3 regions of the Pseudomonas sp. PDNC002 genome follow, and region 3 is predicted to be linked to each of the others. Evidence: riboswitches for the same ligand, from Rfam matches in the RefSeq annotation. Region 3 holds a riboswitch; each other region holds the start of a gene.
The links. Region 3 has a riboswitch for cobalamin ahead of cobW (cobalamin biosynthesis protein CobW). Riboswitches for the same ligand answer to the same signal wherever they lie in the genome.

Region 1 (3,267 bases), 740 kb from region 3:
CCATCGGCCAACTGCGCGCGCGCTCGCGTCCAGAGCGCGTCGAAACCCTCGCTGGTGTCGATGATCTCGACACCAGTCAGACGCGCCGACACCTCGCGATGCAGGCGCTCGCCCTGGACGCCGGCCAGCGGGCCGACCAGCAGGATGGCCCTCATCAGAAGCTGAAGGTGTAGCGCAGCTCGGCGGTGCGCGGCCGGCCGAGGTTGTCCACCTGGCGGCTGCCATTGCTGGTGCGGCCGGTGGCGTAGTCGCGGTCCAGCAGGTTCTCCAGCAGCAGGCTCAGGCGGTGCGCGTGGGCCGGGTCGAGATAGCGATAGGCGTCGCCGTCGAGCACGGTGTAGTGGCCGTAGTCGTCGTCCTGGGCGCTGACGATGGAGCCCACGTAGCGTGTCGCGAGGCCGGCGCCCCAGAGGTTGTCGTCATAGCCCAGGCGCACACGGGCGAAGAAGTGCGGGATGTTGTTGACCGTCACGCCTTCGCGGCTGTCCACCAGGTTGCGCGTGGCGTCAGCGGAGACCTGCCAGTGCCGGCCGAACTGCCACTGGCCGTTGGCCTCAACGCCGCGCACCTCGATCTCCCCGTTGCCGTTCACCCACTGGTCACCCGCCAGGGTGATGAAGTCGGTGATCTCACGGCGGAACAGGGTGACACTGCCGCTCCACGGCTGGTCGAACAGCTCGCCGGTGTAGTCCAGGCCCAGCTCGGCATTGCGGCTGCGCTCGGGCTTGAGGTCGCGGTTGCCGACTTCGTCTCCCGGCTCGTTGACGAACAGTTGCTCGGCGGTGGGCAGCTTGAAGGCGGTGCCGAACTGGCCGCGCAGCTTGAGCTGCTCGGTGAGGTCGTAGAGCGACGTGAGCATCCACACCGTGGCGCCTTCGCCGCCGGAGATTTCCTCGCGGCGCACGCCCAGGCTCGGGTGCCAATCGGGCAGCGCGTCGATGCGCGGGCGCAGTTGGGCGTAGAGCGCATGGGATTCGGCCTTGTCGTTGTCGATGATCAGCACATCGTCCTGGCCCTTGTACCACTGGTTGTCGCTACCGAAGACCAGCTCGTGACCGCCACCGAACCTGGCCTTGCCTTCGAGCTGCGCGCCCCAGTCGGTGAAGCCCCAGTAGTCGTTGTGGTTGAGCACCTGGGTGCCGCCGCCCTGCAGGTTGTAGACGCGGTCGTAGCGGGTGTCCCAGTCGTTGATGTGGGTCTTGGCGAACCAGCTGAAAACGTCGTTGACGCTCTGCTGGAAGGTGGCCGTGGCGATCTGTTGCACGCGGTTGTTGCTGGTGTGGTGGTTCGACGTTGGCCGGGCGAAATCCAGCTCGGCGTCGGCGTACTGGTAGAACAGCTCCAGGCGCGAAGCCTCACCGATGGCCTGGATGGCCTTGGCGCCGAACACGTTGACGTCGTACGAGCGGCGCTTGTCGCTGACCGTGCTGGTCATGTCCCGGTCGCGGTAGGGCTGGTAGCCGTCAGAGCGGTTGTGGCTGACGTAGGCCATCAGGCCGAGGTCGCCCAGGCCGTTCTGCACGACCTTCTCCGCGCGGGCATCGCCGCTGCGGCCCTTGAAGGTGTCCAGGCCGAGGTTCACCTCGCCGGACGCCTCGCGGCTGCGCGCGCTGCGGGTGACGATATTGATCACCCCGGACACCGCCTGGGTGCCGAACAGCAGGCCCTGGCCGCCCTTGAGCACCTCGATGCGTTCCACTGCGGTGGTCGGCAGGGTGTCAATGTAGATGCCGCCGTAGAGGCGATTGTTCAGGCGCACGCCGTCCAGCAGGATCAGCGTGTCGTCGTTGCGCCCGCCCAGCAGCGAGTAGGTGCCGTAGTCGAACGGGCCGTTCTTCGGCGCAACGAACAGGCCCGGCACGTACATCTGCAGCACGCGGGTGATGTCGGCGCTGGGGCCGGCGCGTTCGATCTGCTGGCGGTCGATGACCTCCAGCTTGCTGCCGTAGCGCGCCATGTCGGCCACCGTGGTGGACTCCACGGAAGGCGCGCTGACGATTTCATCGGCCAGGTCGAGGGGAGCCGCCACAAGCTGCGAACTCAGGGCACAGAGGGAGAGAACGGGAGTCCAGCGCAAGGCGCGCCGGGAATTGGAAGCAGGAGAATGCAAGGTGATCGCCTCGAAATAGATATTTCGCAGGCGGCGCAGCGACACCCGGAACGAGCGCGCCCCGGGAACCGGCTCACGCCCGCCCACCGCGGGTTTGCCAAACAGGTTCCAGGCCGGTCTCCGGGCTTGCGAGGGTCCTGGGGCATCCGCCTTCCCATGCTGGTGCACAGTGGCCTAGTGGATGCTCCGCTCGCTTACCGTTGCGGGGGCAGCGCCGGACTGATCGCACGAGGGCGACGCACCGGCTTCCCGTTTCACCCCACGCACGGCGGCGGGGGGCACCTGAAACGGGGCGCATATCAACACTTGCGATGGGAAAGCGTCAAGCGCGGGGCTTGCGCAGGATGTTGCAGAGCGGCGTCAGTGCCAGGGATCGTAGGTGCCGAAGCTCCAGATATGCCCTTCCGGATCGCGACAGGTGAAGCCCTGGCCGCCGTAGTCTTCGTCCTTGATGTCGATGACGATCTGCGCGCCGCCATCCACCGCTGCGCGGTACAACGCTTCGGCGTCCTTCACCACCACGTAGATGCTCTGGGTGCAGCCGCCAATCTCGTCGGGCTGGCGCATCAGCCGGCCGTACTCGTTGTCGTGCAGCGAACCCAGCATCACCAGCCCACTGCCGTCGGCCATCGCCAGCTGGGCGTGGGCGATGCCGCCATGTTCATCGGCAACGACCAGTTGTCGCTGGAAGCCGAAGGTCGCGCACAGCCAGTCGATGGCCTGGGGCGCATCGCGGTAGCGCAGGCAGGGAATGACGCTGGGGCGGACGGCGGGAACGGTCTGTGACATGGCGATCTCCGACGCGGGGTGGGCGCGACCCTTCCAGCATAGTCGCGCCTTTTCGCCGCTTCAGCGCTGCGCGGCGACCAGCAGCAACATCGGCCGTTCGCGCTCCTCGGCCAGCGACGGGATGGCCTGCACCTGCTCGGCGCTCGGGCCCCAGTCCTCGACGTGGCGCAGCGTCAGCCCCGAGCCGATCACGGCATTGAGAATGCTGCCGAGGGTGCGGTGATGCTTGAGCACGCCCTTGGCCAGCCAGTCGGTGCGGCGCTCGCCTTCGTCCTGGTAATGGTCCACCGGCCAGCAGCGGCGGCCATCGCCGTCGACTATCCAGCCCGGTTTGAGCGAGGCCATGTAGATCGGGTGCTCGATGGAAA
Region 2 (3,267 bases), 2.5 Mb from region 3:
GCTTGCAGGTGCAATTCCGGGTAGCCGCCGGGCAGGTAGAGGCTATCCACCTCCGGCAGCGATTCGTCACGCAGCGGCGAGAAGAACACCAGCTCGGCGCCCAGTTCGCGCAGCAGGTCGAGGTTGGCCTGGTAGAGGAAGGCGAAAGCATTGTCCCGCGCCACGCCGATACGCACGCCGTCGAGACCGGAAGATTCGCTGCGCGGCTCGGGCACGGCAAAGCTCACCGGTAAGGGCAGCTCGGTACTGGCACTGGCAGCCAGGGCATCGGCGGCGGCGTCCAGGCGTGCGTCGAGGTCGGCCAGTTCATCGGCCTGCACAAGCCCGAGATGACGGCTTGGCAACTCGACCTCGGTGTCACGCGGGAGTGCGCCATACCAGCGAATCCACTCGGGCAGGCTATCGCGCACCAGGTCGCGGTGGCGCTGGCTACCGATGCGGTTGGCGAGCACGCCGGAGAACGGCAGGTCCGGCTGGTAGGTGGCCATGCCAACGGCCATCGCGCCGAAGGTCTGGGCCATCGACTGGCCATTGATCACGGCCATCACCGGCACGTTGAAGCGCCGCGCGAGATCGGCGGCCGAGGGCGAGCCGTCGAACAGGCCCATCACGCCTTCGATGAGGATCAGGTCGGCCTCACCGGCCGCTTCCCAGAGCAACCGGCGGCTTTCGCTCTCGCCGACCATCCACAGGTCCAACTGATAGACCGGCGCGCCACTGGCGCGAGCGAGGATCATCGGGTCGAGGAAATCCGGGCCGCACTTGAACACCCGCACCTTGCGCCCGAGGCGCGTATGCAGGCGCGCCAGGGCGGCGGTCACGGTGGTCTTGCCCTGGCCGGAGGCGGGAGCGGCGATCAGTAGGGCGGGGCATTGGCGCGCATCGAGCATCAGGCGCGCTCCGTAGTAGCAGAAAAGGCGAAGAGCACCCTCACCCCAACCCTCTCCCAGGGGGAGAGGGGGCAGTTGGGTGCCATCTGCAGCAGTTGTGTCCGATGCACGACTATCGCGCCACCACCGAGCCCGCCAACAGCATCGACCGGCGAGCGCCGCAGTCCGACTGCACGCCGAACGGCCCCCTCTCCCCCTGGGAGAGGGCTGGGGTGAGGGCAAGCCACGAACATCAGAACTCCACCCCTTTCTGCGCCTTGATCCCAGCCTTGAAGGCATGTTTCACCAGGCCCATCTCGGTCACGGTATCGGCGGCCTCGACCATGGCCGGCTGCACCCCCCGACCGGTGGCGACCGCATGCTGCATCGGCGGACGGGCAGCAATATCGGCGAGCACCGTGTCCAGCTCCAGATAGCCGTGCTTGAGGGCAATGTTCACCTCGTCCAGCACTACCAGGCCAATCTGCGGATCGGCCAGCAGTTGGCGCGCCACGTCCCAAGCCGCCTGCGCCTTGGCGATATCGCGCTGACGATCCTGGGTTTCCCAGGTGAAGCCCTCGCCCATCACATGGAAGCTGACTTCCTCGGGGAAACGGCGGAAAAACGCTTCCTCGCCGGTGGTCGCGGCGCCCTTGATGAACTGCACCACGCCAACCTTCATACCGTGGCCCAGCGCGCGGGCGACCATGCCGAAGGCCGAGCTGCTCTTGCCCTTGCCGTTGCCACTGTTGACCAGGAACACACCGCGTTCGCCCTGGGCCTGGGCGATCTTCTCGTCGATCACCGATTTCTTGCGCTGCATGCGCGAACGGTGGCGTTCGTCCTTTTCAGGGGATTCAGTCATGGGGATTGCCTCTAGAAAGGGAGCGCGCACGCGCCAGCTCGCCGGCCGGGCGGCAGCGAGCGAAAAATGGGATGGACAGGAACGAACCGCCGGCGCGCAGCGACGCCATGCGGTAAAGGCCGCTCAGCGCGAAGGCTGTCGGCTTGGGAAACAGGGAATTCACCTGAAGGATTCTCCGCCGCTCTCACCCGCGCGGCACTGACCAGTCGGGGCAGGCGGAGGACATCGAACGCGCGGCGCCAGGGAGCGCCACGACGATCGGCAGCGCCTCCCGCGATGCCATGCGATGCAGCAGGCCGGTCTCCGGGCTTGCGAGTGAAGCCCGAGGGCTTTCGGAAAACCACGCCTTCCCATGCCAGTGGCACAGTGGCTCAGTGCGGTTCCAGACTCGCTTACCGTTGCGGGGGCAGCGCCGGAATGGTCGATGCAAGGATCGAATTCACCGGCTTCCCTGTTTCACCCTTGGCTTGCGCCGCGGGCACCTGAAGCAGGCGCGCAGCTTAGTGGTTGGCGGGCTGAGGCGTCAATTGAACAGGATGTCGCCATTGCCTTGAGCCAAGTCATGCAGGCGTCTAAAAAGGCCAGCACAAGCACACTGGTGGCAAAGGCGAACTCCGCTAGAATGCGTCTCATGACGACGACTGCCCAACCCGGCCAGCTTCAGCTCGACTCCGCCGCGACCCCGCCCTTGATGCACATCAGCGGCGACTGGACGCTCGCGCACTTCGCCACGCTGGAGTCCCAGGTGGCCGCCCAGCGGCACGCCGAATCCCCCGCCTTGCTGGACTTCACCGGCCTCGGCGCACTGGATACCGCCGGCGCCGCGCTGCTCGCGGAGATAATCGGCGGCGCGCGCATGAGCCAGCTCGACCAGATCGCCCGCAACCTCCCAGCCGAGCGCCAGGCACTGCTGCGCACCGTCGGCAGCGCCATCACCCAGTGCCGCCTGGACGAAAAAGGCCCGGCGCCGGGCAACGCACTGGTCGACGTGCTGGAGCGCATCGGCGTCGCCACCCTGACCTTCAAGGACCATCTGATCGGCGTGCTGGGCTTCATCGGCCTGACGCTACAGACGCTGGTGCGCAACCTGCTCCGCCCACGGCGCTGGCGCCTGACCGCACTGGCTGCGCACATGGAAGAAACCGGGCTGGACGCCGTGCCCATCGTCGCCCTGCTCACCTTCATGGTCGGCGCGGTGGTGGCCTTCCTCGGCGCCACGGTGCTGCAGAAATTCGGCGCGCAGATCTACACCGTCGACCTCGTGGGCTTCTCCTTCCTCCGTGAATTCGGCGTGCTGCTCACCGCGATCCTGCTGGCCGGCCGCACCGCCAGTGCCTTCACCGCACAGATCGGCTCGATGAAGGCCAACCAGGAGATCGACGCCATCCAGGCCCTGGGCCTCGACCCGGTGGAGTTGCTGGTGCTGCCGCGCGTGCTGGCCCTGCTGCTGACCCTGCCGATGCTGACCTTCCTGGCGATGATCTCCGGCATCTTCGGCGGCGGCGTGGTCTGTGCGCTGAGCCTGGACATCTC
Region 3 (3,267 bases):
GCCGCCGGTGGTGGAGAGGATGCGCTGCCAGCCGTCTTCCGGCTCCCAGGCTTCCGCGTCGTGCTCATGGGCGGCCACTGCGCCAGCGGCGTGGTCATGGGCGTGCTCGTGGTTTTCTTCGACCAGCGCGGCGGCCGGCTCGGCTTTCTCGTAGGTTTCCGCCTTGAGGATCAGCGGGGACACCCACAGCAGCTGGACAACAGTCAGCACCAGCGCCGCGATCAGACCGGCGAAACCGGCGGTCTGGGCGATACGTTTGATCATTTTTCCTTTCCTTTCCTTTCCGAACTCTCGAATCGAGCGAGCTGGAGCCAGGCACGGCGATACGCCAACGCAGCCTGGCCGACGCGCAGCCGATTGGGCTCAGAACAGCATCAGTGGCAGGGAAAACCGGCGCTATGGCGGGTATCGTGGGCGGCGTTGTGCACCGCATCGATGTGCGAGAAGCCGGCGAAATACACCAGCAACGCACCGAGCAGGCTGGCGCCAACGGCCAGGCTGATGCGTTTGGAAAGGGGGATGGAAGTGCTCGACGCGTGCGTCAGGGTGCTGCTGGACATGGACGTTCCCTCTGAAAATCAAAGTAGAGAACGCAGAGGTTGAACGCATTCGAACGCGCCGGAACGGCCGCGCCACGGCCTGCGCCCGCCCACCGCGGGTTTGCCAAAAACGAAGAATTCCAGGCCGGTCTCCGGGCTTGCGATGTCGGCCAGTGGCCAAGCGGGTCAACCTTCCCATGCCGGAGCACAGTGGCTACTGATGACCCTACGATCGCTTACCGTTGCGGGGGCAGCGCCGGACTGGTCCTTGCGGACGCACCGGCTTCCCGTTTCACCTCGCGCGCGTGGCGCGAGACACCTGAAACCGCGCTAGCTGACCACGAAGGCCTGCAAGCGTCAACCGATCCCCGGCGATTGACCGCCCCGCCGTCGCTGCGTAGCCTTCCTCCCTTCGAGGTTCTCCGGCGCTGGCCGGAGCTAAGAGGGAACGTGGAAATCTTCGGATGCGCCACGGCTGCCCCCGCAACTGTGAACAGCCTGTTCTTTCACGAGCCACTGCCGGCCACGGCGGGAAGGCGAGAGAACTCAAGAGGGCTGTGAGCCAGGAGACCTGCCTCGACCAGCATCACGACAACCGGGCGGGGTGATCCGGTGGCGACCTTCGTTGCGCGGCGAACCCGCGCGCGCGCCCTTCATCCGCCCTCTCGCACCGCATCCTGCTCACGAGGCGCGCATGAAGACCCTGGCCAAACTCCCCGTCACCATCGTCACCGGCTTCCTTGGCGCCGGGAAGACCACCCTGCTCCGCCACATGCTCGACAATGCCGAAGGCCGCCGCATCGCGGTGATCGTCAACGAGTTCGGCGAGCTGGGCATCGACGGTGAAATCCTCAAGCAGTGCTCCATCGGTTGCAGCGAAGAAGAAGCGGTCGGCCGCGTCTTCGAACTGGCCAACGGCTGCCTGTGCTGCACCGTGCAGGAAGAATTCTTCCCGGTGATGCGCGAGCTGGTGGCACGCCGTGGCGACCTCGACCAGATCCTCATCGAGACCTCCGGCCTGGCCCTGCCCAAGCCGCTGGTGCAGGCCTTCCAGTGGCCGGAAATCCGCAACGCCTGCACGGTGGATGCGGTGATCACCGTGGTCGACAGCCCGGCCGTGGCCGCCGGCACCTTCGCCGCCCATCCCGAACAGGTGGACGAGCAGCGCAAGCAGGACCCGAACCTGGACCACGAATCGCCGCTGCACGAACTCTTCGAAGACCAGCTCGCCAGCGCCGACCTGGTTGTGCTGAACAAGGCCGACCTGCTCGACGCCGATGCGCTCGCCCGTGTGCGCGCCGAAGTCGCCGAGGAACTGCCGCCCGCGGTGAAGATCGTCGAAGCCAACTCCGGCCAACTGCCGCTCTCGGTATTGTTGGGCCTGAACGCCGAGGCCGAGCTGCACATCGACAGCCGCCCCACCCATCACGACCACGAAGGCCATGAAGATCACGACCATGACGAGTTCGACTCCTTCCACCTCGACCTGCCGGAAGTGGAAGAACGCGCCCTGCTCGACGCGCTGAACGCGCTGGTCGAGCGCCACGCCGTGCTGCGCATCAAGGGCTTCGTCGCCATCCCCGGCAAGCCCATGCGCCTGCTGGTGCAGGGCGTCGGCAAGCGCTTCGACAAGCACTTCGACCGCGCCTGGCGCAGCGATGAATCCCGTAGCACCCGCCTGGTGGTGATCGGCCAGGAACTGGACCAGGCCGCCATCGCCAACGAGCTGCGAACTGCCCTGGCGTGAAGCCGACCGCCCTCTCCCCCAGCCCCTCTCCCGCAAGCGGGAGAGGGGAGCCACATCGGCGCTTCGCCGGTAGAACGGCGTATGGGCAGACGCCATGCCCGCCTGTGAGCACAAATTTCACGCGCACGCCGAACCGGCTCCCTCTCCCTTCGGAGCGGGGCGCGCAGCCAGGGCTTGGAAGAGAGCCCTCCTGACCGAGCGAAAGAGGCTCCCCCATGCACCTGCTGCGCACCCAACCCGGCGGCTTCGTCCCCGACGACGGCATCGCCGACCTGGCCCAGACGCCTGCCGACCTGGTGATCCTCTGCAGCGGCGACTCGCACCTGGCGCTGCTCGCCGAGGCCGCCCGCGAGCTGCCGGAGGACTACCCGAGCCTGCGTCTGGCCAACCCCATGCAGCTGCAGAACCACGCCTCGGTGGACCTCTACGTCGACGAGGTGCTGCAACACGCAAAAGTCATCCTGATCTCCGTGCACGGCGGCGTCGGCTATTGGCGCTACGGCATGGAGCAACTGGCGGCGCTGGCCGAGCGTGGCATCACGCTGATCGCCGTACCCGGCGACGACAAGCCCGACCCCGAACTGACCGCGCTGTGCAGCGTGCCCGCGCAGGACGCCGAACGCCTCTGGCAGTACCTGCGCCAGGGCGGCATGGACAACGCCCGGCAGTTCTTCGCCTGCCTCGCCACGCGCCATCTGCAACGCGACTACCCGTGGAGCGAGCCGCAGACGCTGCCGCGCGTCGCGCTGTATCACCCGCAGACCGGCAGCTGCGACCTCGCCCGCTGGCAGACCGACTGGCACCCCGAGTGCCCGGTGGCCGCCTTGCTGTTCTATCGCACGCACCTGCAGGCGGCGAACACCGGCTTCATCGACACCTTCTGCGAGCGCCTCCAGGCCCAGGGCATCAACCCGCTGCCCATTGCCGTGGCCAGCCTCAAGGAAGCCGCTTGCCTGGAGACGGTGGAAAACCTGCTCGATA

Region 1: linked by a shared signal. The riboswitch ahead of JVX91_RS12135 (TonB-dependent receptor) and the one ahead of cobW (cobalamin biosynthesis protein CobW) in region 3 are both predicted to bind cobalamin.
Region 2: linked by a shared signal. The riboswitch ahead of cobO (cob(I)yrinic acid a,c-diamide adenosyltransferase) and the one ahead of cobW (cobalamin biosynthesis protein CobW) in region 3 are both predicted to bind cobalamin.

Annotation. Positions count from the first base shown of each region.
Region 1 covers NZ_CP070356.1:2,630,358-2,633,624, reverse strand. Annotated here, with positions in the region: gene JVX91_RS12140 ((2Fe-2S) ferredoxin domain-containing protein) at 1-155, opposite strand, end outside; gene JVX91_RS12135 (TonB-dependent receptor) at 155-2,029, opposite strand; cobalamin riboswitch at 2,204-2,411, opposite strand; gene JVX91_RS12130 (VOC family protein) at 2,471-2,899, opposite strand; gene JVX91_RS12125 (class I SAM-dependent methyltransferase) at 2,960-3,267, opposite strand, start outside.
Region 2 covers NZ_CP070356.1:5,834,402-5,837,668, forward strand. Annotated here, with positions in the region: gene JVX91_RS26370 (cobyrinate a,c-diamide synthase) at 1-890, opposite strand, end outside; gene cobO (cob(I)yrinic acid a,c-diamide adenosyltransferase) at 1,123-1,734, opposite strand; cobalamin riboswitch at 2,011-2,235, opposite strand; gene JVX91_RS26380 (MlaE family lipid ABC transporter permease subunit) at 2,366-3,267, shown strand, end outside.
Region 3 covers NZ_CP070356.1:1,894,745-1,898,011, reverse strand. Annotated here, with positions in the region: gene JVX91_RS08825 (CbtA family protein) at 1-264, opposite strand, end outside; gene JVX91_RS08820 (CbtB-domain containing protein) at 375-560, opposite strand; cobalamin riboswitch at 665-877, opposite strand; cobalamin riboswitch at 938-1,133, shown strand; gene cobW (cobalamin biosynthesis protein CobW) at 1,234-2,286, shown strand; gene cobN (cobaltochelatase subunit CobN) at 2,502-3,267, shown strand, end outside.